DNA from 2 places in the Nocardioides aromaticivorans genome. Region 2 is predicted to be linked to the other one. Evidence: predicted binding sites of a transcription regulator. Region 2 holds the regulator's gene; the other holds the start of a gene.
What was found. The regulator HrcA, encoded in region 2, represses chaperone genes, less so after heat shock. The targets are predictions, from matches to a motif close to TTGGCACTCGNNNNNNNCGAGTGCCAA.

Region 1: a site for HrcA is predicted at 8,132-8,158, ahead of BJ993_RS14115 (FmdB family zinc ribbon protein). Genes of this name have one in related genera too.

What each region holds. Positions count from the first base shown of each region.
Region 1 is NZ_JACBZM010000001.1:2,967,221-2,982,567, forward strand. It holds gene BJ993_RS14060 (ABC transporter permease) at 1-480, shown strand, start outside; gene BJ993_RS14065 (ABC transporter permease) at 477-1,358, shown strand; gene BJ993_RS14070 (ABC transporter ATP-binding protein) at 1,355-2,356, shown strand; gene BJ993_RS14075 (ABC transporter ATP-binding protein) at 2,343-3,191, shown strand; gene BJ993_RS14080 (4'-phosphopantetheinyl transferase family protein) at 3,224-3,973, shown strand; gene BJ993_RS14085 (hypothetical protein) at 4,166-4,444, shown strand; tRNA gene BJ993_RS14090 (tRNA-Arg) at 4,463-4,535, opposite strand; gene BJ993_RS14095 (LCP family protein) at 4,836-6,113, shown strand; gene BJ993_RS14100 (hypothetical protein) at 6,128-6,313, shown strand; gene BJ993_RS14105 (MscL family protein) at 6,606-6,980, opposite strand; gene BJ993_RS14110 (SAF domain-containing protein) at 7,040-7,702, opposite strand; gene BJ993_RS14115 (FmdB family zinc ribbon protein) at 7,769-8,107, opposite strand; gene BJ993_RS14120 (penicillin acylase family protein) at 8,231-10,930, shown strand; gene BJ993_RS14125 (5-formyltetrahydrofolate cyclo-ligase) at 10,934-11,524, opposite strand; gene BJ993_RS14130 (UTP--glucose-1-phosphate uridylyltransferase) at 11,557-12,960, shown strand; gene BJ993_RS14135 (molybdopterin molybdotransferase MoeA) at 12,953-14,116, shown strand; gene moaC (cyclic pyranopterin monophosphate synthase MoaC) at 14,132-14,602, shown strand; gene BJ993_RS14145 (MogA/MoaB family molybdenum cofactor biosynthesis protein) at 14,599-15,078, shown strand; gene BJ993_RS14150 (GNAT family N-acetyltransferase) at 15,075-15,347, shown strand, end outside.
Region 2 is NZ_JACBZM010000001.1:342,897-358,243, forward strand. It holds gene BJ993_RS01605 (Gmad2 immunoglobulin-like domain-containing protein) at 1-523, shown strand, start outside; gene BJ993_RS01610 (winged helix DNA-binding domain-containing protein) at 520-1,572, shown strand; gene BJ993_RS01615 (16S rRNA (uracil(1498)-N(3))-methyltransferase) at 1,652-2,395, opposite strand; gene dnaJ (molecular chaperone DnaJ) at 2,407-3,576, opposite strand; gene hrcA (heat-inducible transcriptional repressor HrcA) at 3,606-4,619, opposite strand; gene BJ993_RS01630 (hypothetical protein) at 4,835-5,575, shown strand; gene BJ993_RS01635 (MBL fold metallo-hydrolase) at 5,633-6,412, shown strand; gene BJ993_RS01640 (DUF3097 domain-containing protein) at 6,433-7,281, shown strand; gene BJ993_RS01645 (DUF6752 domain-containing protein) at 7,286-7,546, opposite strand; gene BJ993_RS01650 (class I SAM-dependent methyltransferase) at 7,543-9,120, opposite strand; gene BJ993_RS01655 (FAD synthase family protein) at 9,117-9,566, opposite strand; gene hemW (radical SAM family heme chaperone HemW) at 9,600-10,811, opposite strand; gene BJ993_RS01665 (dioxygenase family protein) at 10,835-11,740, opposite strand; gene BJ993_RS01670 (AMP-dependent synthetase/ligase) at 11,940-13,775, opposite strand; gene BJ993_RS01675 (MOSC domain-containing protein) at 13,823-14,512, opposite strand; gene BJ993_RS01680 (hypothetical protein) at 14,535-15,347, shown strand, end outside.

The DNA.
Region 1 (15,347 bases), 2.6 Mb from region 2:
GTGTCGCTCGGCTGGTTCCCGACCATCGGCGCCGGGGAGGGCTTCGTCGGCCGGCTCGAGCACCTCACCCTGCCGGCCGTCGCGCTGGCCCTCTCGTCGGTCGCCGTCGTGGCCCGGGTGACCCGGACGGCCATCCGCGAGGAGGTCGCCCGCGAGCACGTGCAGACCGCGATCAGCCGCGGGATCCCGCAGCACCTCGTCGTGACCCGCCACGTGCTGCGCAACGCGGCCATTCCGATCACGACGGTCACCGGCGTCACGGTCGCGAGCCTGATCGCGCTGTCGTCGGTCGTGGAGACGTCCTTCGGGCTCAACGGCCTGGGGCAGTACCTCGTGAAGTCGGCGCAGTCGAAGGACATCGCCGTGGTGCAGGGCATCTCGCTCGTCCTCGTCGTGGCGTTCGTGCTCGTCAACGTCGTCGTCGACGCGCTGTACGCCGTCCTCGACCCGCGGGTCCAGCTCGGGGCGCGTGCCGCATGAGCGTGGCAGCAGCGGCACCGGCCGCCAACGCGGGCGCGGTCACCGCGCCCCGGCGCCGGGGCCGGCGCGGCCTCGGGCCGACCGGACGCATCGCGGCGGGCGTCGTCGTGCTCGCCACGGTGGTGGCCGTCGTCGGTCCCTGGGTCACGCCGGACGACCCCAACGCGGCCGACCTCGCCCAGGCCTGGATCGCGCCGGGAGGCGGCCACCTGCTGGGCCTGGACGTGCAGGGCCGGGACGTCCTGTCGCGGCTCCTCGCCGGCGCGCGCTCCTCGATGCTCGGGCCGCTGCTGATCGTCGTGCTCTGCATGGTGATCGGCTCCCTGCTCGGCCTGGTCTCCGCCTGGCGCGGCGGCATGGTCGACACCACGGTCGGGGCCGGCCTCGACATCCTCTTCGCCTTCCCCGGCGTGCTCCTGGCCGCGCTGACCGCCGCCGTCTTCGGGGCCGGCCTGTGGGCGGCGGTGCTCGCGATGGCGGTGGCGTACACGCCCTTCGTCGCGCGGATCCTGCGCAGCGCGATGCTCAAGGAGCGCAGCCAGCCCTACATCACCGCGCTGGAGGTGCAGGGCCTCGGCGCGACCGCGATCTGCGTGCGGCACCTGCTGCCCAACGTGTTCCCGTTCATGGTCGCCCAGGCGTCGATCCTCTTCGGCTACGCCGTCCTCGACCTCGCCGTCATCTCCTACCTCGGCATCGGGGTGCAGCCGCCGGACCCGGACTGGGGCGTGATGATCTCCGAGAACCAGTCGGGCATCCTGCTGGGCTACCCGTTGCCCGCGTTGTGTGCCGGAGCGTGCATCGTCGCGGTGGTCGTCGCCATGAACGTCCTCGGGGAGCGCCTCCTCGAGCGCGCGGAGAGGAAGGGCGGCCGATGAGCGCGCCACTGCTGCAGGTCGACCACCTCGGCCTCGACCTGCCGGTCCGGGGCGAGCACCGCACGGTCCTGCGCGACGTGTCGTTCACGGTCGGGGCGGGCGAGGCGGTGGGCCTGGTCGGCGAGTCGGGGTCCGGTAAGTCCATGACCGTCCGGGCGATCGACCGGATCCTGCCGAAGGGTGCTGTCCAGCGGGGCACCGTCTGCTTCGACGGCCAGGACGTCGGCGCCCTGTCCGGCACGGCCTTGCGGACCTATCGCGCCGAGGTGGCGGTCGTCTTCCAGGACCCGCGGGTGCACATCAACCCGGTGCGCCGGGTCGGCGACTTCATGACCGAGGTGCTGCGGACCAATCGCGGTGTCGGGCGCCGTGAGGCCGCCGAGCGCGCCGTGGCGATGCTCGCGAGGGTGGGCATCCCCGACGGCGAGCGCCGGCTCGGGCAGTTCCCGCACGAGCTGTCCGGCGGCCTGCTGCAACGCGTCATGATCGCCAGCGCACTGCTCACCGAGCCGCGGCTGCTGCTCGCCGACGAGCCGACAACGGCGCTCGACGTCACCACGCAGGCCGAGATCATGGGACTGCTCGACGAGCTGCGCCGCGACCTGGGCCTGTCGATCCTGTTCATCACCCACGACCTCGACCTGGCCGCCGCCTGCTGCGACCGGACGGCCGTCATGTACGCCGGCGAGATCGTCGAGCTGCGCGCGTCGCGCCTGCTGCACGACGACCCCCTGCACCCCTACACGGCGGCGCTCGCGGCGGCGCGGCCGTTGCTGGACCGCCGGATGGAGGAGCTGGCCGCCATTCCCGGCCGGCCGCTGTCCGCGCTCGAGGCACCCGCCGGTGCCTGTGCCTTCGCCGCGCGTTGCCCGCACCGCGAGGACGCCTGCACGGCGTCCGCCCCCGGCCTGGTCGAGATCGACAGCGGAGCGGCCCGGTGCCTCCGGGCGGACGCGCTCCGTGGCGTCCTGGGAGGAGCCCCGCATGTCCGTCACTGAGGTCGAGGAGGAGGAGCGGGCCGTCGACGTACCCGTGCTCGAGGTCCGTGGCCTGCGCAAGGAGTTCGGTGGCGTCGTGGCGGTGGAGGACGTGTCCTTCACCCTGCGCCGCGGCGGCTCGCTCGGGATCGTGGGGGAGTCGGGGTCCGGCAAGACCACGATCGCGAAGATGGTCACCGGCCAGGAGCGACCGACGGCCGGCTCCGTCACGGCGTGCGGGCGCGACCGGTCGACGCCGTCGCGCCGAGGCGCCGAGCGCCGTCGCCGGGGGAGCGAGGTGCAGATCGTCTTCCAGGACCCGTACTCGAGCCTCGACCCGCGCCAGCCCGTGGACCGCGCGATCGACGAGGTGCTGCGTCTGCACCGGCCGGACTGGACCCCGGCGCAGCGCACGGCGCGGGTCGCCGAGCTCGTGGGCATGGTCGGCCTCGACGAGCGCCAGGGCAGTGCCCTCCCGCGGGCCCTCTCGGGCGGCCAGCGGCAGCGGGTCGCGATCGCCCGTGCGCTCGCGGCCGAGCCGGAGGTGCTGATCCTCGACGAGTCGGTCGCCGCGCTGGACGTCTCGATCCAGGCGCAGGTCCTGAACCTGCTCATCGACCTCCGCCGCCGGCTCGGCATCAGTTATGTCCTGATCAGCCACGACCTCGCGGTGGTCCGCCAGCTCACCGACACGGTCGTGGTGATGCACCGTGGCATCGTGGTCGAGCGCGGCAGCACCGAGGACGTGCTGGACGATCCCCAGCACGAGTACACCCGGCGGCTGCGGGCCAGCGTGCCGACGCCGGGCTGGGACCTCGCCGAGGTACGACGGGCGCTCCACCGGGCCCCGGAGTGACGCCGACCACCTCCTTGTTAGCCTCGGAGACGATGAGTCGCGACGTGGCGGAGGCGGAACCGGATCGATCGGCGATCCCGGTGGAGCCCGCAGTGCTCGGCTCCCTCCTCGACGCGCCGGAGCCGCGCGCGGAGGCCGGGGTCGGCCTCGGCGTGTGGCGGATGGAGACCGCGCGCTTCGGCGACCACGAGCTCGAGCTCGGCGCCGGGTGGCTCGACGAGGCGGAGCGGGAGCGGGCGTCGTCGTACGTCCGCGCGGAGCTGCAGCGGGCCTACGTGCTCGCCCACGCGGCCGCGCGCCTGGTCGTGGGCGCCACGACCGACACCCCGCCGGAGAAGGTCGTCTGGGGCCGCCATGCCTGCCCCGGCTGCGGTGAGCCGCACGGCCGGCCCCGGGCGGAGGGCGCGCCGGTGGAGTTCTCGCTGTCGCACACGCCGGGTCAGGTGCTGATCGCCGTCGCCGACGTGCCCGTGGGCGTCGACGTCGAGCGTCATCCCGACGACCCGGTCGCGCTGGCCGGCCTGCTCCACCCGCGGGAGACCGACGAGATCAGCGCCGCCGCGCACGGGACCCTCGACGGGGGTCGTGCGACGGTCCGGTTCACCCGCGCCTGGTCGCGCACGGAGGCCTACCTCAAGGGCATCGGCATCGGGCTGGGCCGTGACCCACACCTCGACTACCTCGGCACCGACGACGCCCCCGGCCGCACCATCGGACCGTGGGTCGTGCGGGACGTGGCCGTGCCCGAGGGGTACGGCGCCGCGGTGGCCGTGCTCGGCTGAGCCTGCCGAAATCCTCGCGCTCAGCGCCGCGCGATGGCCACCACGGCCATCGTCAGCACGAGGGCCCACATCACCAGCGCGGCTGTCCACATGATCGTCACACCCGTAGAGACGCGCGGGAGCCGGATTCGGTTGCATGCCCTGGCGTCGGCGATGGGGGACTCTGCCCACCCCCGTCGGATACTTGCCGACGTGGTGAGCTTCCTCCTGTCGGTCACGTTCGCGTGCGGTGTGGTCATCGCGGTCGCGCACGTCATCAACGCCCGCTTCATCGCGCCCGTGTACGACGTCGTGGCCAACCTGGTCGCGTTCGTCTCCGCCGTCGCGGCGTCGGTGATGCTCGGCCACTGGATCCCGGCGGGGCTCTCGAGCCTCGCGGTCGTGTGCTGGCTGGGGCTCGCGCGGCGCACCTGGCGTGCGCTCCGCAACCGGGACGCGGCGCCGGCCGGGGAGCGGGTCAGCGCCCACTGAGTCGTCGGACGCGAAGGGTGCCCCCGGTAGGAGTCGAACCTACGACCTTTCGCTTAGGAGGCGGCTGCTCTATCCACTGAGCTACGGGGGCTCGGCGAACCATCTTGTCAGGACCGGGCGCGTCGGGCCGAGTCGGGGCGGGCCGGACGATTCGCCGCGCGGCGGGGTGAGCGGCGAGAATGGTGTCCATACCACGGACCCGGCTTGGCCGGGACCGTACGGTGGGTGCGGCGCGTGAGCGTCGTACGGCAGCTGACTCGGCAGCGCGTTGAGTTCCACTGACCACGTTCCGCCCCGAGGCGGCCGCACGACCAGGTGATTGATGACGCAGGTAGCTCCTCCCCGGCCCACGCCGGGAGGTCCCCGTGAGCCCGGTAGCCGGGCTCGCCGCGTGTCGACCTCCCGTCCGGTACGACGCACCCGCGGCACGCGTGTCGCGGGCCGGCGCAAGCGGCCGCAGCCCGGCAAGGTGGTCTTCAAGGTCATCATCTCGAGCCTGCTGGGGCTGGGCCTGCTCACCGGCGTCGGCGTCGTGGCGCTCTACAACAACCTCAACGGCAACATCCAGCACGAAGAGGTCGACGCGCAGCTGAAGAACCGGCCCGACAAGGAGGCGGTGGCGGGTCCGCAGGAGCCGCTCAACGTCCTGGTCATGGGCTCGGACACGCGCTCCGGCGAGGGCAACGGCATCGACGGCGAGGCCGGCGGCGGTCTCTCCGACACCACCATCCTGTTCCACCTCTCGGCCGACCGGACGTTCGCCTACGGCATCTCGATCCCGCGCGACAGCGCCGTGATCCGGCCGACCTGCTACGACCACGACGGCAAGGAGATCGCCGGCAGCGGCGGCTACGTGAAGTGGAACGAGGCCTACGCCTCGGGTGGCCCGGCCTGCACGATCCAGCAGTTCGAGCAGCTCTCGCGCGTGCGCATCGACAACTACGTCGTCGTCGACTTCAACCAGTTCAAGGACATGGTCAATGCCCTCGACGGCGTCGAGGTCTGCATCCCCGAGGACATCGACGACCCCAACCACGACGTGCACCTCGAGGCCGGCACCCGCGAGATCAAGGGCAAGGAGGCGCTGACCTACGTCCGCGCCCGCTACCGCATCGGCGACGGCACCGACCCCAACCGCACCCGCCGCCAGCAGGCCTTCATCGGCTCGATGATCAACAAGGCGCTCACCGCCGGCATGCTGGCCCGCCCGGACCGCCTGATCCGGTTCATGAACGCCGCGACCTCCTCGCTGCAGACCGACTTCGACGGCATCGCCGAGATGGCCGACATCGCACTCACCGCGAAGGGCATCGGCGCCGACAACATCAAGTTCGTCACGACGCCGTGGGTGTACTCCGACAAGGTCAGCGCCGGCATCGAGTGGACCCCCGAGGTCGACAAGCTCTGGCGCCTGGTCCGCAAGGACAAGCCGCTGACCTCGGAGTTCCTCAAGGACGCGCTCAGCGCCGGCGACAAGCCCGACGGCACGCCGTCGGCCGGCGGTTCGGGCTCGGCGAGCGACAAGGCGAGCGACAAGGCCAGCGATTCCGCCAGCGGAAGCGCCTCCGGCGGTGCGACGGGTGGCGCCACCGACACCGCGACCGACGGTACGACGAACGGCTCGGACGGCCTCTCCGACGAGGGCCGCGCCGCCGCCGGCCTCTGCTGAGGGACCCGACTGCCATGGCCGACACCCGCGATCCGGACGAGCCGGAGTGGAAGCGCAAGCGCCGCCTCGCCGCGATCTTCGGCGACGTCGAGCCCTCGGTGACCTCCGACGAGAAGGACGACGCCCGACCTGAGGCGGCCCGTGAGTCCGCCTCGGAGAAGTGGCTGAAGGAGCAGGTGCCGCCCCACCACGGCCAGTGAGCGGGTGTCCGGTGTCGGCCCGGTCGGACGTCGGGCGGCGAGGGTTGCGTCATGCGAAGCGGTCGTCCGAGCGCTCGGTTCGTATGACGTCCCGGGCCTGGTCCGTGGCGGCGAGGGTTGCGTCATGCGAAGCGGTCGTCTGGGCGCTCGGTTCGTATGACGTCCCGCCGACGTTGCCGGCGTGCGCACCGCGAGGCGGAGGATCTCGGTCGAAAACGAGCGGTGCCGCCCCACCACGGTCAGTGATGGAGCGGCACCGGGAGTGCTGCGGGCCGGCGTTGCCGGCCGGGGATCAGCGGTTCTGGAGCGAGTCGCGGATCTGGGTGAGCAGGACGATGTCCGGGGCCTCGGCCTCGGGCTGGTCCGGGAAGAAGCGCTCCTTCGCCTTCGTGTACGGCGTCACGACGAGGAAGTACACGATCGCGGCGAGGATCACGAAGGAGATCACCGCGGTGATGAAGGTGCCGATCGGGATGCCGACTCCGTCGCTGTCCTTCCAGATGACGACGCTGTCGAAGTTGGGGCTGCCGCCGAAGATCCGCGACACGAAGCCGAGGAGAACGTCGGTGAAGGTCTTGACGACGACCGCGAACGATGTGGCCATGATGAAGGCAACGGCCACGTCGACCAGGTTGCCCCTGAGCAGGAACTTCTTGAACCCGTCCATGTGATCTCTCCTCTTTCCGAGACTTCCGCGTAGTGAGCGTGCTACGACTGCGAAGCAACCTAACTGCGACGCCATGTATAAGTCACGTAGGCAGCAACGGACGCGGACGTGACCTGATACACGTCCTCCTGGGCCAAGCCCACCACCACCAGGCGCCCCGGCAGGGCACCGTCCCCGGCGTGGCGCGCGTCGGGAATCGCCAGCACCAGCGCGTCGTCGGCCAGGGGCTCGGCGGTCCCGGCCTGCGGATCGGTCGCCACCAGCGTGATCCGGTCGCCCACCGTGAGCAGCGCGGCCTGCCCCGCGTCGGACAGTCGCACGGGCAGCGCGACCGTGCCCGGGGGCTGCGCCGAGGCGAGCCCCTCACCGACCAGGCGGACGTCGGTGACCGGCTCCCCTGCCCGGAGCGGGGCCGCCAGCACCCGTCCCTCGGGGTGCCCCTCCGCCCCCTCCGGTACGACGCCGGGCGGCACCTCCGCGTCCACGAGGTCGTCGTCGGTGAGGACGTGGCCGGCGGGCAGGTCGCGGGCGGCGACCCGCAGGCCGGTGCTCGCCGGTGGTGGCGGCGCGAGGGTGTGCAGCGCGGCGGCGACCGCCCCGGCGGCCAGCAGGACCGCGAGCGGCCGGCGCCGGCGGAGCACGCGGCGTCGTACCCGGGTCAGGGTGTCGGCGACGCGGTGCCGCAGCGGGCGGGGCGGGCGGGGCGGGGTGGACGGAGCCATGCCCGCGACGCTAGGTCGTGGCGCGACCGCGTGCAGCGGTCATCCACAGGCCCCGAGCCGCAGGCCTCAGGCGGGGGAGGCCGCCGCGCCGGTCGAGCTCGACGAGGAGCTGCTCGACGAGCTGCTCGACGAGGAGCTGCTGGACGAGCTGCTCGAGGAGTCGGAGGACGACGAGCTGGACGAGCTGTCGGACGAGGTCGACGCGGCCGGCGTCGTCGACGTGCTCGAGGAGCGGCTGTCGGTCTTGTAGAAGCCGGAGCCCTTGAAGACCACGCCGACGGAGTTGAACACCTTGCGCAGCACGCCGTTGCACTCGGGGCAGACGGTCAGGGCGTCGTCGCTGAAGCTCTGGACCTGCTCGAACGCGTGGCCGCACTCGGAGCAGCGGTACTGGTAGGTGGGCATCGGTGGACTCCGTGGTGATGCGTGTTGGCACTCTCGACTGTCGAGTGCCAATGATACGTCACGCCCACAGGAGGGTGGGCATTCGCCGCGACGCAGGGACCACCCGGCACAATGGCGCCCACCATGGTGGACGGAACCAGCAGCACCGACGACGCGCCCGCCGCGTCCCCGCTCCAGTCCCGCGAGGCCACGACGGACCTGACCCGCCGGGGCTTTCGCGCCTGGTCGGGCCCCCTGCGCTGGATGGCCGGCATCGCCGTCCTCCTGGCGCTGGCGCTGGTCGCCGGGCTCGTCACCGCGGTCGTCGTGGTCCGCCGCCCGTGGCCGCAGACCAGCGGCGAGATCGAGCTGTCCGGCCTCGAGGGCGAGGTCGAGGTGGTGCGCGACGACGCCGGCATCCCGCAGGTCTACGCGGACTCGATGCACGACCTGATGATGGCCCAGGGCTTCGTCCACGCGCAGGACCGCTTCTTCGAGATGGACGTACGACGCCACGCGACCGCCGGGCGGCTGTCGGAGCTGTTCGGCGAGGACGGCCTGGAGAGCGACCTGGTGGTGCGCACGCTCGGCTGGCGGCAGGTCGCGGAGCAGGAGCTGACCATGCTCCGCCCGGCCACCCGCAGCGCGCTCGACGCGTACGCGGAGGGCGTGAACGCGTGGCTGGCGGGCCGTTCGACGTCCGAGATGGCGCTCGAGTACACCCTGCTCGGCATCACCGGCCTCGACTACACCCCCGAGAAGTGGAGCGCCGTCGACTCGATCGCCTGGCTCAAGGCGATGGCGTGGGACCTGCGCGGCAACCTCGAGGAGGAGATCGGTCGCGCGCTGACCGCCGCCGCGGTCGGGACGGAGGCGAGCGCGGAGCTCTACCCGTCGTACCCCTTCGAGAAGCACGCGCCGATCGTCGAGCAGGGCGGCCTGCTCGGCGACGTGTTCGACCAGGACGTCGAGCCCTCCGGGTCCGACCTGCTGCGGCGTCCCGCGCCGGGCGGGCGGCGTACCGTCGCCGCGCTCGCCGGCGTGCGCTCCGTCCTCTCCGGGGTGCCGGCGCTGCTCGGCAGCGGCGACGGGATCGGCAGCAACAGCTGGGTCGTCGACGGCGAGCACACCGCGACCGGTGCGCCGATCCTCGCCAACGACCCCCACCTCGGCATCTCGCTGCCCGGTGTGTGGACCCAGGTCGGGCTGCACTGCCGCACGGTGTCCACCGAGTGCCCGATGGACGTCGCCGGCTTCAGCTTCTCCGGCGTCCCCGGCGTCGTGATCGGCCACAACGCCGACATCGCGTGGGGCTTCACGAACCTCGGCCCCGACGTCACGGACCTGTACGTCGAGCGCGTCTCCGGCGACACGTGGCAGTCCGGTCGCAAGGAGCTCCCGCTGACCACCCGCGACGAGACGATCGAGGTCCGTGACGGCGACCCGGTGGACATCACCGTGCGGTCCACCGACCACGGGCCCCTGCTGACCGACCTGGTCGACCTCGACGAGGAGCTCGACGCCGTCGACCTCGCCGACGACGACGGGCTCGTCGAGCAGGCCGACGACGTCGCGCGGGCCGACACCGCCGCGCCCGGCGACGGCTGGGACGTCGGGGTCTCGCTCGCGTGGACCGCGCTCCAGCCGCACCCCACCGCCGATGCGCTGCTGGCGCTCGACATGGCGAGCGACTGGGAGTCCTTCCGTGCCGCGCTCAGCGACTTCGCCGTGCCCGGCCAGAACGTCGTGTACGCCGACCGCGAGGGCCACATCGGCTACCAGGCGACCGGCCTGGTGCCGATCCGCAGGGCCGGCAACGACGGGCGCACGCCCGCCGCCGGCTGGGAGCCGGACACCGCGTGGACCGGCCGCTTCGTCCCGTACGACGCCCTGCCCAACGTGCTCGACCCCGAGTCCGGGATCATCGCCACCGCCAACCAGGCCGTCATCGACCCGCGCCGCTACCCGCCGCACCTCACCGACGACTGGGACCAGGGCTACCGCTCCACCCGGATCAACGAGCTGCTCGACGCCGACGACGAGCTGAGCGTCGCCAAGATGGGGGCCATCCAGCTCGACGACTGGAGCGCGATCGGCGAGGCGCTGACGCCGTACCTCCTCGAGGTCGACCTGCCCCGCGGCTACTACTCCGACGGCCAGAGGCTGCTGCGCTCGTGGAACTACCGCCAGGGCCCCGACAGCGCGGCTGCCGCCTACTTCAACGTGGTGTGGCGCCAGGTGCTCGAGCGGACCTTCGCCGACGAGCTGCCCGCGGCGCTCGAGCCGGACGGCGGCGACCGCTGGTTCACGGTCGTGGCGCGGATCCTGCGGCGCGCGTCGAGCCACTGGTGGGACGACGTCGAGACCGACGACGTCGTGGAGGACCGCGACGACATCCTGCGCGAGGCGATGATCGCCGCGCGCGACGAGCTCACGGCCCGGCAGTCGCCCAACGCCGACGAGTGGACGTGGGGCGCGCTGCACGAGCTCGAGCTCCGCTCGGCCACCCTCGGCGAGTCCGGCATCGGCATCGTCGAGCGGCTGTTCAACCGCGGCGGCTGGGAGGTCGGCGGTGGGGGATCGCTCGTCGACGCGACCGGCTGGGACGCGCGGGAGGGGTACGACGTCGTGACCGCCCCGTCGATGCGGATGGTCGTGCCGATGGACGACCTCGACGCCGCGACGTGGATCAACCTCACCGGCGTCTCCGGGCACGCCTTCCACCCGCACTACACCGACCAGACCGACAAGTGGGCCCGCGGCGAGACCCTGCCCTGGGCGTTCTCGGAGGATGCGGTCCAGGACGCCGGCGAGGACGTCCTCACCCTCACCCCCGGCGGCTGAGCGTCAGAAGCGGGTGATCCCCGACGGCGTGGCGGCCGCGCTGACCGGCCGGTCGTGCGGCTCCGCGGGTACGACGGGGAGCCGCTCGTCGTCGTACAGGAGCACGCAGGTGAAGGTGCCCACCGGCACGCGACCCAGCGCGCGGTCGTAGGAGCCGCCGCCGCGACCGAGCCGCAGGCCGTCGGCACCGACGGCGAGGCCGGGCACGAGGACCGCGTCGCACGTCGCGACCGCCTCGACCCCGAGCGGGGTGGTCACCGGTTCCAGCAGGCCGCGCCGGGCCGGGGCCAGCGAGCCCGGCCCCGTGTACGGCGCCCAGTCGAGGTCGTTGTCGGGCAGCAGCACCGGCAGGACGACCCGCTTGCCGGCGGCGACCAGCCGGTCGAGCAGCTCGGTCGTGCCGGGCTCGCCGCCGACGGAGACGTAGCAGGCGACACTGGCCGCTCGTCGTACCTCCGGGGCGTCGAGCAGGGCGTCGGCGATCGCCCTGGCGGCGGCCCCGACCTCGGCGAGCGGCCGCCGGCGGCGGGCCGTGAGGAGCTGGTCACGGACTGCCAGCTTGCTGATCGCACCGTGGCCGGTTTGCCCATCCATCACGAAGCAAGCCTACGATCGGAAACATGGGTATGAGTGGCCGCAGCAGCGGCCTGGAGATGGCACGGGCGAAGATGGCCGATGCCGGGGTCGACCCCGTCGCGATCGAGACGTTCGCGCACTACTACCGGCTCCTCGAGCACGGCGAGACCGGGATGATCCCCGAGTCGAGCATCGAGCCGGTCGACATCGAGAGCCTGGCCGACGCCGAGGTGGCCGACGACGTCGCCGCGGACGCCATCGGCAAGACGGTGGCCATCAAGCTCAACGGCGGCCTCGGCACGTCGATGGGGATGGAGCGCGCGAAGTCGCTGCTCTGCGTGCGCCGCGGGCTGTCCTTCCTCGACATCATCGCCCGGCAGGCGCTCCACCTCCGCGCGGAGTACGACGCCCGGCTGCCGCTGATCTTCATGAACTCCTTCCGCACCTCGGCCGACACGCTGCACGCGCTGGGCCGCTACGACGAGCTCGCGGTGGGGGACCTGCCGGTCGAGTTCCTGCAGAACAAGGAGCCCAAGCTCCTCGCCGACTCGCTCAAGCCGGTGGAGTGGCCCAAGGAGCCCGAGCTGGAGTGGTGTCCGCCGGGGCACGGCGACATCTACACGGCGCTGCGCGGCACCGGCCTGCTCGACCGGCTGATCGCGGAGGGCTACCGCTACGCCTTCGTGTCGAACTCCGACAACCTCGGCGCCGTCCCCGCGCCGCGGGTGGCGGGCTGGTTCGCCGCGTCGGGTGCTCCGTTCGCGATCGAGGCGGTCCGTCGTACTCCCTCGGACAAGAAGGGCGGCCACTTCGCGCGCCGCAAGGCCGACGGCCGGCTGGTGCTGCGCGAGACCGCGCAGACGCTGCCCGAGGACCGCGAGGCGCTGGCCGACCTCAGCCGCCACCGCTTCTGCTCGACCAACAACATCTGGTTCGACCTGCGGGCGATGAAGGCGACGCTCGACGCCCGCGACGGCGTCCTCGGACTCCCGCTCATCCGCAACGAGAAGAATGTCGACCCGGCCGACCCGGACAGCCCGAGGGTGATCCAGGTCGAGACGGCCATGGGCGCCGCGATCGAGGTCTTCGAGGGGGCGCGGCTGATCGAGGTCGGCCGCGACCGGTTCATCCCGGTCAAGACGACCAACGACCTGCTGGTGCTGCGCTCCGACGTGTACGAGATCGGCGCCGACTTCGCGCTGACCCAGATCGCGGCCGACGTCCCGTACGTCGAGCTCGACGCCGACCACTACCAGGTCGTCGGAGAGTTCGACAAGCGCTTCCCCGAGGGTGCGCCGTCGCTGGCGAAGGCCTCCTCGCTGAAGGTCGAGGGTGACTGGACCTTCGGCCACGGCGTCCAGGTCGTCGGCGACGTGGAGCTCGACGGCCGCGGGGCGCAGCGCGTTCCCGCCGGTGAAGTCCTCTCGGGGGACGCCAGCGGGTCGGATGCCTGACCCCTCGGTCGCCGACCACCGGCGCCGCGTCGAGCAGGCGATCACCCGGCTGGCGCCGGTCGAGGTGCCGTTGGCGCAGGCTCGCGGACGCGTGCTGGCGGCCGACGTGACCGCCGTGCTGTCCGTCCCGCCGTTCGACCACTCCGCCATGGACGGCTTCGCCGTCCGGGCGGCCGACGTCGCTGCCGTACCGGTCGAGCTGCCGGTCGCCGGTGTCGTCGCCGCGGGCGACCCGGTGACCCCGCTGGAGGCGGGTACGGCGATCCGGATCATGACAGGGGCCGAGGTGCCCCCCGGGGCGGACCTCGTGGTCCCGTTCGAGTGGACGACCGGCACCGACCCCGTGCGGGTCCTGCAGACGGCCGCTGCCGGCCGGCACATTCGTCGTGAGGGCGAGGACGTCGCCGCCGGCGAGGTGGCGCTGAGGGCCGGGAGCGTGGTCGGCGCGGCGCAGCTCGGCCTGCTGGTCTCGACGGGGCACGCCAGCGTGCTGGTCCACGCACGCCCGCGCGTCGGCATCGTGTCGACCGGCGCGGAGCTGGTCAACGGCAGCGTCCCCGACAGCAACTCGGCCACCCTCGCCGCCGCGGCCGCCGGCCTCGATGCCGACGTCGCCTGCTTCGGACCCGCCCCCGACGACCCCGACGGCTTCCTCGTCCAGCTGCGCGAGGCGGCGGCGGTCTCCGACCTCGTCGTCACGACCGGCGGCGTCTCGGCCGGCGACCACGACGTGGTCAAGGCCGCGCTGCGCGACGTCCCCGGCTTCTGGTTCGGCCCGGTGGCGATGAAGCCCGGCCGGCCCCAGGGCTTCGGCGTCCTCGACGTCGACGGCCGGCAGGTTCCGGTGCTCTGCCTGCCGGGCACGCCCGTCGCGGCGTACGCGTCCTTCCTCCTCTACGGCAGCCGCGCCGTGGCTGCCCTCGCCGACCCCGGTCGCATCGAGGTCCGCCTCGCCCGGCTGGCCGTCCCGGTCCAGGCGGGGGACCGCACGGTTCTCCTGCCGGGGGTCTACGACGAGAATGGCCACGTCGTGCCCCTGCCGGGCCACGCCGGCCACTCGCAGCGGCTGCTCGCGACGGCCGAGGTGCTGCTGGTCGTGCCCCCGCGCGAGCAGGAGATCCCGGCGGGCGAGGCGATCGAGGTCCTTTCCCTGTGAACCCAAGGAGCGGTGATGGCTGACCGGCTGACCCACGTCGACGAGACCGGCGCTGCCCGGATGGTCGACGTGTCGGCGAAGGACGTGACGACCCGGGTGGCCCGTGCGTCCGGCCGGGTGCTCGTCTCGCCCGAGGTGGTCGCGCTGCTCCGGGGCGAGGGCGTGCCCAAGGGCGATGCGCTGGCCGTCGCCCGGATCGCCGGGATCATGGGCGCCAAGCAGACGCCGGCGCTGATCCCGCTGTGCCACCCGCTCGCCGTGTCCGGCGTCAAGGTCGACCTGTCGGTCGCCGACGACGCCGTCGAGATCGAGGCGACGGTGAAGACCACCGACCGCACCGGCGTCGAGATGGAGGCGCTCACCGCCGTGTCGGTCGCCGCGCTCACCGTCGTCGACATGGTCAAGGCCGTCGACAAGGGCGCCGTGATCACCGACGTGCGGGTGGAGTCCAAGTCGGGGGGCAAGTCCGGGGACTGGGCCCGATGAGCGGTCTCCCCGCCGTCGTCGTCGTTGCGTCCAACCGCGCCGCCGCCGGCGTGTACGACGACACGACCGGCCCGCTGATCGTGGAGGCCCTGCGGTCGTGGGGCTTCTCCGTCGGTGAGCCGGTGGTGTGCCCGGACGGCGAGCCGGTCGGCCTCGCGATCGCGGCAGCCGTCGACGGCGGCGCCCGGGTGGTGCTCACGACGGGCGGCACCGGGCTCACCCCGACCGACCGCACGCCCGAGGTGACCCGGCCGCTGCTCGACCGGGAGGTGCCCGGCCTGGCCGAGGCGATCCGGGCCGCGGGTGTCGCGAAGGGCGTGCCGACCGCCGTACTCTCGCGCGGGCTGGCGGGCGTCGCCGGCAACGCCCTCGTCGTCAACCTGCCCGGCTCACGCGGGGGAGTGAAGGACGCGCTCGCCGTGCTCGAGCCGGTGCTGGTGCACGCGGTCGAGCAGGTCGTGGGGAGCGACCATTGAGCACCGGTGCGGCGAGCGGGGCGAAGGAGGGGCCGCGCGAGCGGATGGTCGTGGGCGTGCCCGGCCGGGCCTGGCCCAACGAGCTGATCTCGGGCACCCACCCCGTCGTCCGGCTGCGGCCGATCAGCAGGCGCGACGCGAAGGCGTGGCGCTCGGCCCGCCGCCGCAACGCCCTGTGGCTGGCCCGCTGGGACGCGACGGCGCCGCCGGGTGCGGATGCACGGCCGATGACCTTCCGGGCGCTGGTGAAGCGGCTGCGGCGCTCGGCC
Region 2 (15,347 bases):
GATCGTGGTCGAGGTCGAGGACGAGGACTGGCTCGGACGCGGCGACCTCGACCGGGCCCAGGCCCGGCTGGCCGTCCAGCAGCTCGTCTACACCCTGCAGGGCGCGGTCGGCGACCGCCTCCCCGTCAAGGTCGAGTACGACGGAAAGCCCGCCCCGACCCTGCTCGGCGTCCCCGTCGGAGCCGGCCTGAAGGCCGCCCCGCAGCTCGACGTGCTGGCGCTCGTCAACATCACCGAGCCCGCCGAGGGGACGGTCGTCAGCGGCACGATCACCGCGACCGGCCGGGCCAGCTCGTTCGAGGCGACGGTCCCGTGGTCGATCGAGGACAGCACCGGCAAGGAGGTCCTCGAGGGCTTCGCCACGGCCGAGGGCTGGACCGACAAGCTCTACCCCTGGGAGACGCAGATCGACCTGAGCGACCTCGCCCCCGGCGCGTACACCCTCATCGCGCGGACCGACGACCCCTCCAACGGAGAGGGCGGCGGACCGACCGAGGACACGAAGCGGATCACGATCGAGTGAGGCTCACCAAGCGTCGCCTCAACCGCACCCTGCTGCTGCGCCAGCACCTGCTCGCGCGCGTCGACCGGACCCCTGCCGAGATGGTCGAGCACCTGGTCGGGCTGCAGGCGCAGGAGTCGATGCCGCCGTACCTCTCGCTCGCGGCGCGGCTCACCGACCTCGACCCACTCGAGGTGAGCCGGGCGCTCGAGTCGCGGGAGCTGGCGCGGGTGCTCAGCCTGCGCGACACCGTCCACCTGCACCTGCCCGCCGACGCCCTCACGCTGCCGGTGTGGGCGGCGCCCGTGCGCGACCGCGAGCTGCGGATGAGCCAGTCCATCGGCGAGGCGCGCGAGGTCGACCGCGAGGCGTTCGCCACCGCCGTCCGCACCGTGCTGGCCGACGGGCCGCTGCCCCAGCGGGCGATGTCGGCAGCGCTCGCGGAGCACTTCCCGTCGTACACGGCGAGCCAGCTGGGCCAGGTCGCCCGGGTCGCCGAGGTGCTGGTGCAGCTGCCGCCCCGCGGCTGCTGGAAGCCGACGACGTCGACGGCCGTCGCCTACGACTTCGCCGACCGCTGGCTCGGCGCGCCACTGGCCGAGCCGGACGTGCCCGAGGTCGTCCGCCGCTACCTGCGCGCCTTCGGACCGGCCACCGCGGCCGACGTCACCACCTGGTCGGGCATCACCCGGCTGGTGCCCGTGCTCAAGGCGATGGACGACCTGGTCCGGCACGAGGACGAGGACGGCAAGGTCCTCTACGACGTCGAGGGCGCCCCGATCGCCGACGAGGACGCGCCCGCCCCGGTGCGCCTGCTCGGCACCTACGACAACGTCTGGCTCTCCCACGCCGGCCGCGACCGGGTCACCGCCCCCGAGCGGCGCAACACCTGGATGGGTGTCAACGGCGCCCAGTCCAACGCGCTCTTCGCCGACGGCTGGCTGGAGGGGCTGTGGCGGGTCGAGGACGGCACGGTCGTGCTCGGGGAGATCCTGCGGCCGCTCAGCAAGGCGGAGAAGGCGGAGCTGGACGAGGAGGTCGGGCGGGTCGAGGCACTGCTCGCATCGTGAGAAAGTCGTTGCGGTTTGGGACCAATCCGCAACATCTCGACCCCGCGAGCTGTCGTTCCCGCCCAATCGGCGACGCCGCTCAACCGCCCCAGCGGGACGTCCGCGACAGCAGCGCCGACACCGCGGCGACGCCCGCGGTCGACGTGCGGAGCACCTCCGGGCCGAGCCGGCAGGCGACCGCGCCCGCCTCGACGAACCGGCCCACCTCGTCGTCGGTGAGCCCGCCCTCCGGGCCGACCACGACCAGCAGGTCGCCGTCGGGTGGCAGCGCGAGCGCGCCCAGCGGCTCGGTGGCGTCCTCGTGGAGCACGACCGCCACGTCGACCTCGCCGACCAGCGCCACGACGTCGTCGGTGGACGCCAGCGGCACGACCTCGGGGTGCCAGGCGCGGCGGGCCTGCTTGGCGGCCTCGCGGGCGGTGGCCTGCCACTTGGCGAGCGACTTCGCGGCCCGCTCGCCCTTCCAGACGGCCACGCTGCGCGACGCCGCCCAGGGCACGATCCGCGCGACGCCGACCTCGGTCAGCACCTCGACGGCCAGCTCGCCGCGCTCGCCCTTGGGGAGCGCCTGCACCACGGTGACCCGCGGGCGGGGTTCGGGCAGGTCCTCGACCGCCCGGGCGACCACGGTGAACGACCGCTTGGTGGTCTCGCTGACCTCGCCGGTCACCAGCCGGCCGACCCCGTCGGTGAGCAGCAGGGCCTCGCCCACCCGCAGGCGTCGTACGACGACGGCGTGGTGGGCCTCGTCGCCCTCGACGGTCACGGCGTCACCGGCGGCGACGCCGTCGAGCGACGGGACGAGGTGCTGCGGGAGGGTCATGCCCGGCCGGCTCAGTGCGCGGTGAAGGCGTCGCGGAGGCGGCCGAAGACGGACTTGTGGGCCGGACGCACGTCGCCGGTCGGCTGCTCCTCGCCGCGGATCGCCGCCAGCTCGCGGAGCAGCTCCTCCTGGCGCGGGTCGAGCCTCGTCGGGGTCTCGACGGCGATCGCGACGATCAGGTCGCCCCGTCCGCCGCGGAGGCCGGGGACGCCCTTGCCGCGCAGCACGACCTCGTGGCCGGACTGGGTGCCGGCGGGGATCGGCAGCTCGAACGCGGTCTCCAGGCCGGCGTCCTCCGCGTCGGGGAGGTCGGCCTCGAGGGTCGGCATCTGGATCGTCGTACCGAGCGCACCTGCGGTCATCGGCACCGAGACGGTGCAGTGCAGGTCGTTGCCGTGGCGCGAGAAGGTCGGGTGCGGGGCGACCTGGATCTCGACGTAGAGGTCACCGGCGGGGCCGCCGCCGGGGCCGACCTCGCCCTGCTCGCTGAGCTGGACGCGGGTGCCGGTGTCGACGCCGGCGGGGATCTTGACGGTGAGGGTACGACGCGAGCGGACCCGGCCGTCGCCGGCGCACTCGCGGCAGGGGTCCGGAATGACCGAGCCGTAGCCGCGGCAGGCGGCGCAGGGGCGCAGCGTGCGGATCTCGCCGAGGAAGGAGCGCTGCACGTGGGCGACCTCGCCCGCACCGCGGCACGTCTCGCACGGCACCGGGTGGCTGCCGGGCGCTGCGCCCTCGCCGCCACACGTCGAGCAGCGCACGGCCGTGTCGACCTTGAGCTCGCGGGAGACGCCGAAGGCGGCCTCGGCGAGGTCGACCTCGATCCGGATCAGGGCGTCCTGGCCGCGCCGGACCCGCGGGCGCGGACCCCGGCCACCACCGCCGGCTCCGGCCCCGGAGCCACCGAAGAAGGCGTCCATGATGTCGGTGAACGAGAAGCCGGCGCCCTGCCCGCCGAAGCCGCCGCCGAACGGGTCGCCGCCACGGTCGTACGACGCCCGCTTCTGCGGGTCGGAGAGCACCTCGTAGGCAGCGGTGACCTGCTTGAACCGCTCCTGGCTCTCCTCGTCGGGGTTGACGTCGGGGTGGAGCTGCCGGGCCAGCTTGCGGTAGGCCTTCTTGATGGTGTCGGCGTCCGCGTCGCGGGCGACACCGAGCAGCTCGTAGAGGTCCTGGCTCACTTCTTCTCCATCACGCGGCTGAGCGGCGCTCAGCTCTCGTCGAGGATGCGCGACACGTAGCGCGCCACCGCGCGCACTGCCGCCATCGTTCCTGGGTAGTCCATGCGGGTCGGGCCGACGATGCCCAGCGACGCGAGCGCGTCGTCGGGTCCGTAGCCCGTCGCGATCACGCTGGTCGACGCGAGCTCCTCGTAGGGACCCTCCGCGCCGATCCTGACGGTCAGGGCGCCACCGGTCGTGGCCTCCCCGAGCAGCTTCAGCAGGACGACCTGCTCCTCGAGGGCCTCCAGCAACGGCCGGATCGAGGTGTCGAAGCTGTCGCCGAAGCGGGCGAGGTTGGCCGTTCCGCCCACCACGATCCGCTCGTCGGAGCGGTGGTCGCTCATGGCCTCCACCAACGCGTCGACCACCGCGCGGGTGGCCGCGTCGGCGTCCGGCGCCTGGACGAGCGCGCCGAGCGCGGTGGCGGCGTCGCCGATGACCTCACCGGTAGCGGCGAGGTTGACCCGCGAGCGCAGCGCGGCGAGCTGGTCGTCGCCGAGCTCGGACTCGAGCTCGACGTGGCGCTGCTCGACGCGACCGGTGCTGAGGATCAGCACCAGCAGCAGCCGGGTCGGGGTGAGGGCGACGATCTCCACGTGGCGCACCGTCGAGCGCGACAGGGTGGGGTACTGCACCACCGCGACCTGGCGGGTCAGCTGCGCGAGCAGCCGGACCGAGCGGTGCACCACGTCGTCGAGGTCGACGGCGCCGTCGAGGAAGCTCGCGATGGCGCGTCGTTCGGCGGTCGTGGTCGGCTTGACGGTCGAGAGGCGGTCGACGAAGAGCCGGTAGCCCTTGTCGGTCGGCACCCGGCCGGCGCTCGTGTGCGGCTGGGCGAGGTAGCCCTCGTCCTCCAGGGCGGCCATGTCGTTGCGGATCGTCGCGGGCGACACGTTGAGGCTGTGCCGCTCGACCAGCGCCTTGGAGCCGACCGGCTCCTCGGTCGCGACGTAGTCCTCGACGATGGCGCGCAGCACCGCGAGCCTGCGCTCCTCCTGCATGCCCACCTCCTGCTCACGCACCGCTTGACCGACTCGAACCGGCTCGAACCGGCTCGAACCGACGCCGGTGGACCTTGGCACTCCACCCGCTGGAGTGCCAATGCTACCCGCGCCCCCCCGGATCCGCGGGACCGGCGACACGGCCTTCCCACCGTCGCGCAGAGCAGGTAGGTTAGGCTCACCTAATCAGGCCGAACCGATCCCAAGGAGCCGGCATGTCCCTCGACCCCGGTCTCGACGCCGGTCGCACCGACGTCCACCGCCTGGCCGCCGCGGCCCGCAGCATCCTCGCCTGCCCGGCCGACGTCCACCTCGTGGTCGACGGCGTCGACGACGTCACCGCCGGCCTCGAGGACGCCCACCTGGAGATGCAGGACCACGGCGGTCGCCCGCTCTTCGCCTGCCCCGCCGACGCCGCGCTCGCGATCGCCGCCACTGACGGCCGGGGCGCCCTGCTGACCTTGCACAGCGGCCTGGGCCGGCCGGGCTCGCCGGACCGCGACGCGACGCTCACCCTCTCCGGGCGGCTCGAGGCGACCGGGCTCGAGGACTGCGAGTGCTGCACCGAGGTGCGGATGCGGGTCCTGCTCCGTCCCGACTTCGCCCTGCTCTCCCGCGAGGGCCACGGCCGCGAGGACGCCCGGATCCGGGTCCCGCTCACCGCCTTCAGCTCCCCGGTCCACGACCTCAACCGCGGCTTCCTGCAGCGCTCGGTCGAGCACGCCAACCAGTGCCACCAGGACGAGCTGCGCCGGGCCGTCGCGACCCGCACCGGCACCCGCCTCGGCGACGTCGTCGGCGTCCACCTGGCCGGGCTGCGTCCCGACGGCGTGGTCCTCCAGTGGGTCGACCCGACCGGGTCCCACGAGAGCACCCTGTCCTTCCCCCGCGCGGCACGCACCGCGCCCGACCTCGGCGAGCTGCTGCGCGAGGAGCTGCACGCCGGGCTCTGCTGACTCGTCGGTCGAGGAGGCTGCGCAGCAGCCGTCACGAGACCCCCGTAGCCTGACCGCGTGCCGTTCATCGAGGTCGCGGACCGGGTCTGGGTCCGCCGTGTCCCGTCGTACGACGTCAACCTGACCGTCGTCGGCGGCGAGCGCGGCCTCGTGGTGGTCGACACGCTCGCCACCGCCGCCGAGGCGCGGGCCGCGATCGTCGGCATCGGCGACCTGCAGGCGGGCCCGGTGGTCGCCGTGGTGAACACCCACGACCACTTCGACCACGTGCTCGGCAACGCCGCCTTCCGCGAGAAGTACGACGCCGCGCTCCCCATCCACGCGACGGAGGCCGCTGCGGACGCGACCGACCCCGCCGCCCCGCCCGCCGACCGGACCTTCTCCAGCGCGGCCGTGATCGACCTCGGCGACCGCCAGCTCGAGCTCGTCCACCCCGGCCGCGGCCACACCGCGGGCGACCTGGTGGTCCGCGTCCCCGACGCCGACGTGCTGCTCGTCGGCGACCTCGTCGAGGAGTCCGCTCCCCCGGCGCTGGGCAGTGACTCGTGGCCGATGGAGTGGCCGCAGACCTTGGACCTCGTGCTCGGGCTGGCCACGCCGGACACGGTCGTCGTGCCCGGCCACGGCGCCGTGGTGGACCGCCGCTTCGTCGAGCAGCAGTGCGACGAGCTGCGCGCCGTCGCGGAGACGATTCGCGAGCTGGCCGGTCGCGGCGTACCGGAGGCCGAGGCGTACGCCGCAGCGGACTGGCCGTTCCCGGAGGACGCCCTGCACCACGCGATTCCCCGTGGGTACGCGCAATTGCCCCGGGCGCGCCGCCAGCTCCCGCTGATCTGACCCACCTAAGGTGGTCCGTCGTGGATCGCTACGGGACCGACGTGCTGGCAGGAGACTGGAAGGTCCCGAAGCGGGGCCGCGCGGTGGAGACACCGGCCGACCACGGCCTGGTCGTCGAGGAGGTCACCACGGACTGGTGCGGCGAGATCGTCGCCGTCGACCGCGACCTGCACACCGTCACCCTCGAGGACCGGCGCGGCAAGCGGCGTACCTTCCCCCTCGGAACGGGCTTCCTGCTCGAGGGCAAGCCGGTCATCCTGACCCCGCCGGTCACGAAGGCGGCGCCGGCGAGGCCGACCCGCACCGCCAGCGGCTCGATCGCCGTGCACGACGCCAAGGCGCGGGTCGCCCGCGCCAGCCGGATCTTCGTCGAGGGCCGCCACGACGCCGAGCTGGTCGAGAAGGTCTGGGGTGACGACCTGCGGATCGAGGGCGTGGTCGTGGAGTACCTCGGCGGCGTCGACGACCTCGCCGACCACCTGCGCGACTTCAAGCCGGGGCCCAACCGCCGCGTCGGCGTCCTCGTGGACCACCTCGTCGCGGGCTCCAAGGAGAGCCGGATCGCGCAGGGCATCATGAAGTCGCCGGTCGGCAAGGACGTGCTGATCGTCGGCCACCCGTTCATCGACATCTGGCAGGCCGTGAAGCCCGACCGGCTCGGCTTCAAGGAGTGGCCGAAGGTGCCCAAGGGCATCGACTGGAAGAAGGGCACCTGCCAGCAGCTCGGCTGGCCGCACCGCGACCAGGCCGACATCGCCCGGGCGTGGAAGCACGTCCTCGGCGGAGTACGCGGCTTCCAGGACCTCGACCCGCAGCTGCTCGGGCGGGTCGAGGAGCTGATCGACTTCGTGACCGCGCCGGGGTCCTGAGGGCCTAGAGGCCCTGCTGGTAGCGCGCCAGCACCTCGTCGACCCGGTCCTGGTCACGCGCCTCGAGCGGGATCAGCAGCTCCGCGACGACATCGGTCAGCTCGGCGATGCGCCGGTTGAGCTGGCGGTTCTCCTGGACCTCGGCCTCGAGGACGCGCACCCGCTCGCGCAGGCTCGACCGCGCGCGGATCCGGTCGACGACGGGGGCGGGGAGGCGGTCGCGGGCCTGCTCGCGCAGCCGCGCCTTCAGCTCGTGGGTGCTCATCGGTTCTCCTTCGGGGTGCGAGCCGCGGGCGCGGGCCACGAGGCCCGGATCCGGCAGACGGCGGGGTCCGGGTGGTCCAGCATGTCCTCGCCCGGTACGACGACCAGGTGCTCCACGACGCCGCCGGCGGCCTCGATCGCGGCCCGGACCGCCTCGGGGTCCACGCGCCGGACCAGCCCGTCGGGCGCCAGCGGGGTGCCGGTGGCACCGTCGGGCGCGTCGTGGGTGGCCTGGAACTCCAGGAAGAGCTTGCCGCCGCCGGGCCGCAGGGCCATCCGGGCGAGCAGCCACAGCTGGTCGAGGGCGGCCGCGTCGAGGCAGCCGACGAGGTGGCGGGCGTAGAGGTGGTGCGGGTCGCGGGCCAGGCGGGTCCCGTGCATCAGGGTCGAGCGGAGCTCGCCGAGGATCAGCTGGCTGGCCTCGACGTCGAGCTCGCGCCGGTTGGCCTTGCGCCGCACGACGCCGAGGCCGCCGCGCGAGAAGTCGACGGCACCGGTGCGGAAGCCGCGCCGCGCGAACCACAGCGCGTCGCGGCCGGTGCCCGTGCCGACGTCGACGACGGGCAGCTCACCGAGCTGGGGAGCGACCCAGCGCGCGAAGGAGGACGAGCCCGCGGGCACCTCGCGCTGGCCGGGTCCGTTGAAGAGCCCGGTCCACAGGCCCATCTCGGTGCGGAAGCCGCGCAGCCAGCCGTCGAGCCGGCGCACGCCCTCCGGCGGGTCGGCGTAGCGGAAGGACGGGTCCGGGGTGCGCCAGTGCGGGCCGTAGAGGAAGGCCAGCATCGCCTCCGGGTCGCGCGGCGCCGGGAACTCGTGCCCGTGCAGCTCGATCGTCGAGAACGGCTCGATCGCGCTGCGCGGCAGCGACCCGCTCCGGTTGCCGAGCTGGAAGAAGGTGTCGCCGACGTGGAAGGCCACGAAGACGTCGATGTGGCACAGCCGGCCGTCGGAGAGCGGCAGCAGCAGCTTGATGTCGCCGCCCGACATGCGCAGGAGGTTCCAGCCGCGCTCGCGCATCGCGCGGGTGATCCGGTAGGACTCGGCGATCACGTCGGCCGGCGAGGAGTGGTCGGAGAGGTAGCAAAGGTCGGTGTCGGAGTCGTGGGCCAGCATCCGGCCCTCGCGCACGGCGCCGAGCAGCGCTCCGTAGTTGAGGTAGGCCTTGACGCCCGCGTGCTCGCGGAGGTCGTCGATCGCGCGCCGGGTGCCGGCGAGGATCTCCTCACGCACCTCCTCGGCGGTCGCCTCGAACGACCGGGTCAGGTGACCGACCTTGTCGACGCACAACCGGTGACCCGCGCGGTCCACGACCGCGAGCGGACCCTCGCCCGCACCGAGGCCGACCTCGGCGTCGTACAGGACCTCGGCTCCGGTGGCATCGGTGACCCGCACCCGGCCGCGGCCGGAGAGGTAGGGACGCAGCACTCCCGGCCACGGCACCAGGACTCCCCCGGGCTTCCGTACGCCGTCGCGCTCGGGCGTGAGCGACCAGACGTAGTGCCCGTCGATCTCGACGAGGAAGGGCCGCGAGGCGGCCGGGAGGAGGATGCCGTCGTCGGAGACGACGGTGGTCATGACGCCCCGCGGTGCGCCAGTGCCTTGCGGAGCGCGGTCGAGGACGTCTGCAGCGTGTAGGGGAAGTAGGTCACCTCGACACCGAGGGCGGCCATGTCCTGCTCGAGGCGCAGGCCCTTGGCGGTGCCCTTCCAGTCGTCACCCTTGAAGATGCGGTGGAAGCCCACGTCGCGCCAGGAGTCGATCTTGCTCGCGGTGTTCTCGGCGTAGACGGCGTCGACGATGCCGATCGCCTCGACGATCTCGAGCCGCTCGGCCAGCGGGACGGTCGGCTGGACGCCCTTGGTGTCCAGGCACACCTCGTCGGCGACCACACCGGCCACCAGGACGTCGCACCACTGCCGTGCCTGGCGCAGCGCGTTGAGGTGACCGATGTGGAACAGGTCGAAGGCGCCCGGCACGTAGCCGATCACTGGCCCCGACATCGAGGGTCCCGACTTCTTCATAAAGTCGAGTGTAACACTGCAGTTAGTTAACTTTCACCTCAGCAGGCGGTGCACCACGCCGTCGGCGAGCAGCCGCCCGCGCAACGTCAGCACCACCCGGTCGGTCCGGTCCTCCACCAGACCCTCCGCGACGAGGCCCGCGAGCGCCCGTCGGCCGTCGTCGTCGAGCACCGCCGGATCGAGGCCGCTGCGCAGCCGCAGCTCCAGCAGGACCCGCTCGACGCGCCGGGTGTCGTCGTCGAGCACCTCCCGGGCGTGGGCCGGGCTCTCCCTCGCGGCCAGCCGTCCGGCGTACGCCGCCGGGTGCTTCACGTTCCACCAGCGCACGCCGCCGAGGTGCGAGTGCGCGCCGGGGCCGACCCCCCACCAGCCGGCACCGGCCCAGTAGCCGAGGTTGTGCCGGCACCGCGCGGCGTCGTCGCGGGCCCAGTTGGACACCTCGTACCAGCCCAGCCCGGCGGCCGTCAGCCGCTCGTCGGCCTGCACGTACTTGTCGGCGAGGTCGTCCTCGTCCGGCATCGGCAGCTCGCCGCGGCGCACGCGCCGGGCCAGCGCGGTGCCGTCCTCGACGATGAGGGAGTACGCCGAGACGTGGTCGGGCGCGCACGCCAGCGCGGCCTCGAGGGTGGTCTCCCAGTCCTCCGTGCTCTCCCCCGGCGTGCCGTAGATCAGGTCCAGGCTCACCTGGTCGAAGCCCGCCGCGCGGGCGGCCTCGACGACTCCGGGGACCCGCAGCGGGTCGTGCGTCCGGTCGAGCACCGCCAGCACCTTCGGCACCGCCGACTGCACGCCGAACGAGACCCGGGTGTAGCCCGCCTCCCGCAGCTCGGTCAGGTAGGCGAGGTCGACCGAGTCGGGGTTGGCCTCCGTCGTCACCTCGGCGCCCGGGACCAGGCCGAACTCGTCGTCGATCGCGCGCAGCAGCCGGCCCAGGTCGCCCGCCGGCAGCAGCGTCGGGGTGCCGCCGCCCAGGAAGACCGTGTCCACCGGGCGCTCCGCCGCACCCAGCACGCGGCGGGCCAGCCGGACCTCCTGGATCGCCTGGTCGACGTACGACGACCGGGAGACGCCGGGGCCGAGCTCCTCGGCCGTGTAGGTGTTGAAGTCGCAGTAGCCGCAGCGGACGCGGCAGAACGGCACGTGGACGTAGAACCCGAACGGGCCCTCGCCGAGGGCGGCGAGCGCCTGCTCCGGCAGGGACCCGTCGGTCGGGGCGGGATCACCCTCGGGCAGAGCGGACGGCATCCGCCCAGTCTCCCAGCCCGGATCTACACCGGCACGTTCAGGGAGACGGTGTAGCCCTCCTCGACCGAGCCGGTCACCTTCGCCATCTGCAGGGAGTAGCCGTCGCTGAAGATGCCGTCGGACTCCAGGCTCAGCTGGGACAGGTTGCTGACGCTCTGCTCGTAGCCCTCGGTCGCGTAGACGTCGTTGCAGACGTCCTCGGGCAGCGCCAGCTGCGAGGTGCGCAGCTTGTTGTCGGCGCTGGTCGCCTTCGCCAGGCTCTCGTAGACCTCGAAGTGCATGTGCGGCCAGCGACCGGAGTAGCAGGCCGGGAAGATCGTGGTGAAGGTCAGGTTGCCCTCGTCGTCGGCCTCCTGGACGCCGCGGAGGTAGTTCTCGCCGACGATCTCGTCGTCGTACAGCGAGTAGCGGCCCTCGCGGTCGCAGTGCCACAGGTAGATCGCGGCCCCGGCCAGCGGCGTCACGCTGTCGCCGTTGAGGTCGTAGACCTTCAGCCGCACCGTGGTCGCGATGCCCTCCGCGACCCCCGAGGCGTCACCGAAGCTGGTCGTGATGTCGCTGCGTACGACGCCCGACTCCGTCAGCACGTTGACCCCGTTGCTGCCGTCGCCCGGATAGGGACCGGCCGTCTCCTCGGGGATCTCGCCGTCCGCGACCTCGAGGCTCGTGTCGCCACCGATCGCGCCGCCCCCGTCCGGAGGGGTGCCGGGGCCGCCCTGCGTCGTACCACCCGAGGTGGAGCTGCCCGAGGTGGTGCTGCCCGAGGTGGAGGACGTGGTGTCGTCGCTGCCGCAGGCGCTCAGCGCGGCCGCAGCGCCGACCCCGCCCAGGAGCCCGAGCAGCCCACGACGCGCCATGATCCGCGGCAGGTCGTGGGACAGCCCGAGGTCGTGCTCTTCGGTCTCTTCGGTCGATCCGTGGTGGCTCATGCCCCGAGTCTCGGGGCGGAACCTGTGCGGTTGCTGTGGGCGGGCTGTTGGGCGGCGACGAGGCGCCAGTTTCACCGGCCGGCCGGAGAAACTGGCGTCCTTGGACGACAAAACTCATGGTTGGACGATGAAACTTCGTCGTCCAACCATGAGTTTCACCGGCCGGCCGGTGAAACTCACCGATCGGTCGCCGCGGACTTCAGGACGTGTAGAAGGACGCGATGAGGTCCTTGTTGTTGGCCTCGACCACGTTGCGCTTCACCTTCAGCGACGGGGTCAGCTCACCGGACTCGATCGACAGGTCGTGGTCGAGCAGCTTCCACTTCTTGACCGTCTCCCAGCGGTTCAGCTGGGCGTTGAGCTGGTCGACGTACTCGCCGACCATGGCCTGCACCGCGTCGTCGTTGACCAGCGCGGTGTAGTCCTTGCCCTCCTTGCCGTTGTCGGCGGCCCAACCGGCGATCGCGTCGGGGTCGAGGGTGATCAGCGCGGAGACGAAGTTGCGCTCCGCGCCGAAGACCATGAACTGGCTGGCGTAGGGGCAGATCGCCTTGAACTTGGCCTCGATCGCCGGCGGGGCGATGTACTTGCCGCCGGAGGTCTTGAAGAGCTCCTTGATCCGGCCGGTGATCCGCAGGAAGCCCTCGTCGTCGAGCTCGCCCTTGTCGCCCGTGCGCAGCCAGCCGTCCTCGGTCAGCGCCTCGGCGGTCGCGTCGGGGCGGTTGTGGTAGCCGGCCATGACGTGCGGGCCCTTGAGCTGGACCTCGCCGCCCTCGCCGATGCGGACCTCGGTGCCCGGGAAGGGCTGGCCCACGGAGCCGAGCTTGTAGGCGTCGGGGTGGTTGACCGTGGCGCCGGCGGCGTTCTCGGTCATGCCGTAGCCCTCGAGGATGAGGATGCCGGCGGCGTGGAACCACGCGGCGATGTCGGCGTTGAGCGCGGCGGAGCCGGAGATGAAGAACTTCACCCGGCCACCGAAGCGCTCGCGCACCTTGCTGAAGACCAGCTTGTCGAACAGGGCGTGCTGGACCTTGAGCGGCAGCGGGACCGGCTTGCCGGCGAGCCTGAGCTCGTCGACCTTGGTGCCGACCTCGAACGCCTTCAGGAAGATCTTCTCCTTGGCGCCGCCCTCGGCCGCCTGCATGGTGACGATCCGCGCGTGCGCCTTCTCGAAGATGCGCGGGGCCGCGCCCATGAAGGTGGGCTTCACGACGCCCAGGTTGTCGACGATCCTGTCGACGCGGCCGTCGATCGCCGTGGCGAACCCGCAGGCGAGCTGGGTCGAGAGCAGCACCTTGCCGAACGAGTGCGCCATCGGCAGCCAGAGGAACTGGAGGTCGTCCTCGTGGAGGATGTCCTGCGCCTTGATGGCCTCGCCCTCGAACACCCACGCACGGTGCAGGGTCCGCACGCCCTTGGGCTTGCCGGTGGTCCCGGACGTGTAGATCAGCGTCGCCAGCTGGTCGGGCTCGATCGCCTGGGCGACGTCGTCGACGGCGGACGGGTTGGCGGCCAGGTGGGCGTCGCCGAGCTCGGAGAGCTGGTCGAGCGAGATCACCCAGTCGCCGTCGTCACCGTCGGCGAGCGCGGGGTCGAAGGACACGACCTTGCCCAGCGCCGGGAGCTCGGCGCGGTGGTCGCGCAGCTTCTGCAGCTGCGACTCGTCCTCGGCGAAGACGATCCGGCACTCGGAGTCGCCCACGATGTACGCCGTGTCCTCGCCGCCCGTGGACGGGTAGACGGTCGTGGTGGCGCCGCCGGCGCACATGATGGCGAGGTCGGCGAGGATCCACTCGTAGCGGGTCGAGGACGCGATGCCCACGCGCTGCTCCGGCTCGAGGCCGAGGGCGAGCAGGCCGGCCGCGAGGCGTCGTACCCGGTCACCGGCCTGGCGCCACGTCACGGACTCCCACGCCTCCCCACGCGGGAAGCGGAAGGCCTCCCGGTTGGCGCTCCGCTCCACCCGGTCGAGGAACTGCACGGCGCAGTTCTTCGGCAGGTTCTGGAGGAAATTCGTGTCGTGATTGATGGGCATGACGCTCCCTGCATGCTCGTCCGAGACCGGCGTAACTGGTCAGTAACCTAGATCAACGGCTCAAGGGGCGGTAGCGAAGGCGCCACCTGACGGACGAATTCCTCCGCCTTCTCGCGGACCTTGGGCAGCAGGCCGTCGACGACGAGCAGGTCGGGCAGGCGGCTGCGGTCGGTGTTGAGCGCCACGAACATGTCCCGGATCGTCACGCCGTGGCCCGGGCGGTGCACGACCTCGATCGGGGCGCCGGCCTCGATCGTGCCCGTCTCGAGCACGCGGAGGTAGGGCCCCGGACGCGCCTCGGCGGTGAACCGCTTCACCCAGGCCTTCGGGTCGTAGCCGGACTCGCGCATCCAGCCCTTGAAGTCGTTGCACGGGGTCCGGACGTAGACCGCCTCGAGGAGGACACCGTCGACCTCGTCGCCGATCCGGAGGCGGGTGCCGACCTCGAGGGCGTTGAGGTCGATGCCCTCGGTGGTGAGGTTCTCGCCGAACTGGCCGTCGCGGATCGGCTGCCCGACCAGGCCCTCGAAGAAGTCGAGGTCCTCGCGCGCGTAGGCGTAGACGGCCTGGTCGGGGCCGCCGTGGTGGAGCGTGTCGGAGACCTGGTCGCCCTCGACGCCGAGCTCGTGGACGGCCACCGGGCCGAGCACCGGGCGCTTCTCGATGGAGGTGTGGCCGATCCCGGCCCAGCCCCGGGCCTGCGGCCGGCCGGTGCTGATGGTGCGCACGTACTGCATGCGCCGAGGCTACCGTCGCTGCATGCTGCGCTTCCTCCCTTTTCTCCTCGTCGTCGCCGCACTCACGGGGTGCAGCCACGAGGACGGCGCGCGCGGTCCCAGCACCCCGGCACTCGTCGCCCCGCACCCCTTCCCCGCCGCGTCCGCCGAGGTGCCGCCCGGCCATCGCGAGGTGCTCTGCCCCGACCTGCGCGGTGACGGGACCGGGATGACGATCCGCCTGGTCGTCCCGCAGCAGGCCACCAGCTCCCATCGTGAGGGCAACGGCTGCGCCTTCACGCTGCGCTCCGACCCCCGCCGCGCCCTCTCCGTCCAGATCGACCCGGACGAGTCGCTGGCGCGGTGGCGCGAGACCTACCTGGATCCCTACGTGTCCGACGACGGGGACGACGCCGTCGGCGACGTCACCTACCGCAGCGACGTCCCCGGGCTCGACGGCAGCACCGCCGAGGAGCTGCGGTGGTACTCCTTCAGCGACGGCTCCCCCACGCGCGTGGTCTCGCTGCTCGCCGCGGGCATCCGCCTCAGCTGGAGCGTGCCGGACGGCGAGCCGCTGCCCGCGACCGCGCTGGACCTCGTACGACGCTCGGTCGCCGTGCTCGCCGGGACCCGGGCGAGCTGCCCCGACCGGGGCGGCTCCGGCCACCGGAGCCTCACCTTCGCCCCGCCGAAGGACGTCGGCTGGGTCGAGGGCGAGGCCGGTCGCTGCCGGATCTACGTCGACGGATCCCTGACCACCCTCGAGGGTGGCGAGGTCGACCCGGCTCCGTCCGGGATCGATGCCCTCGCCGCCCGGGTCCGGCGCGACCCCGAGGCGACCGGCATCCGGCTGGAG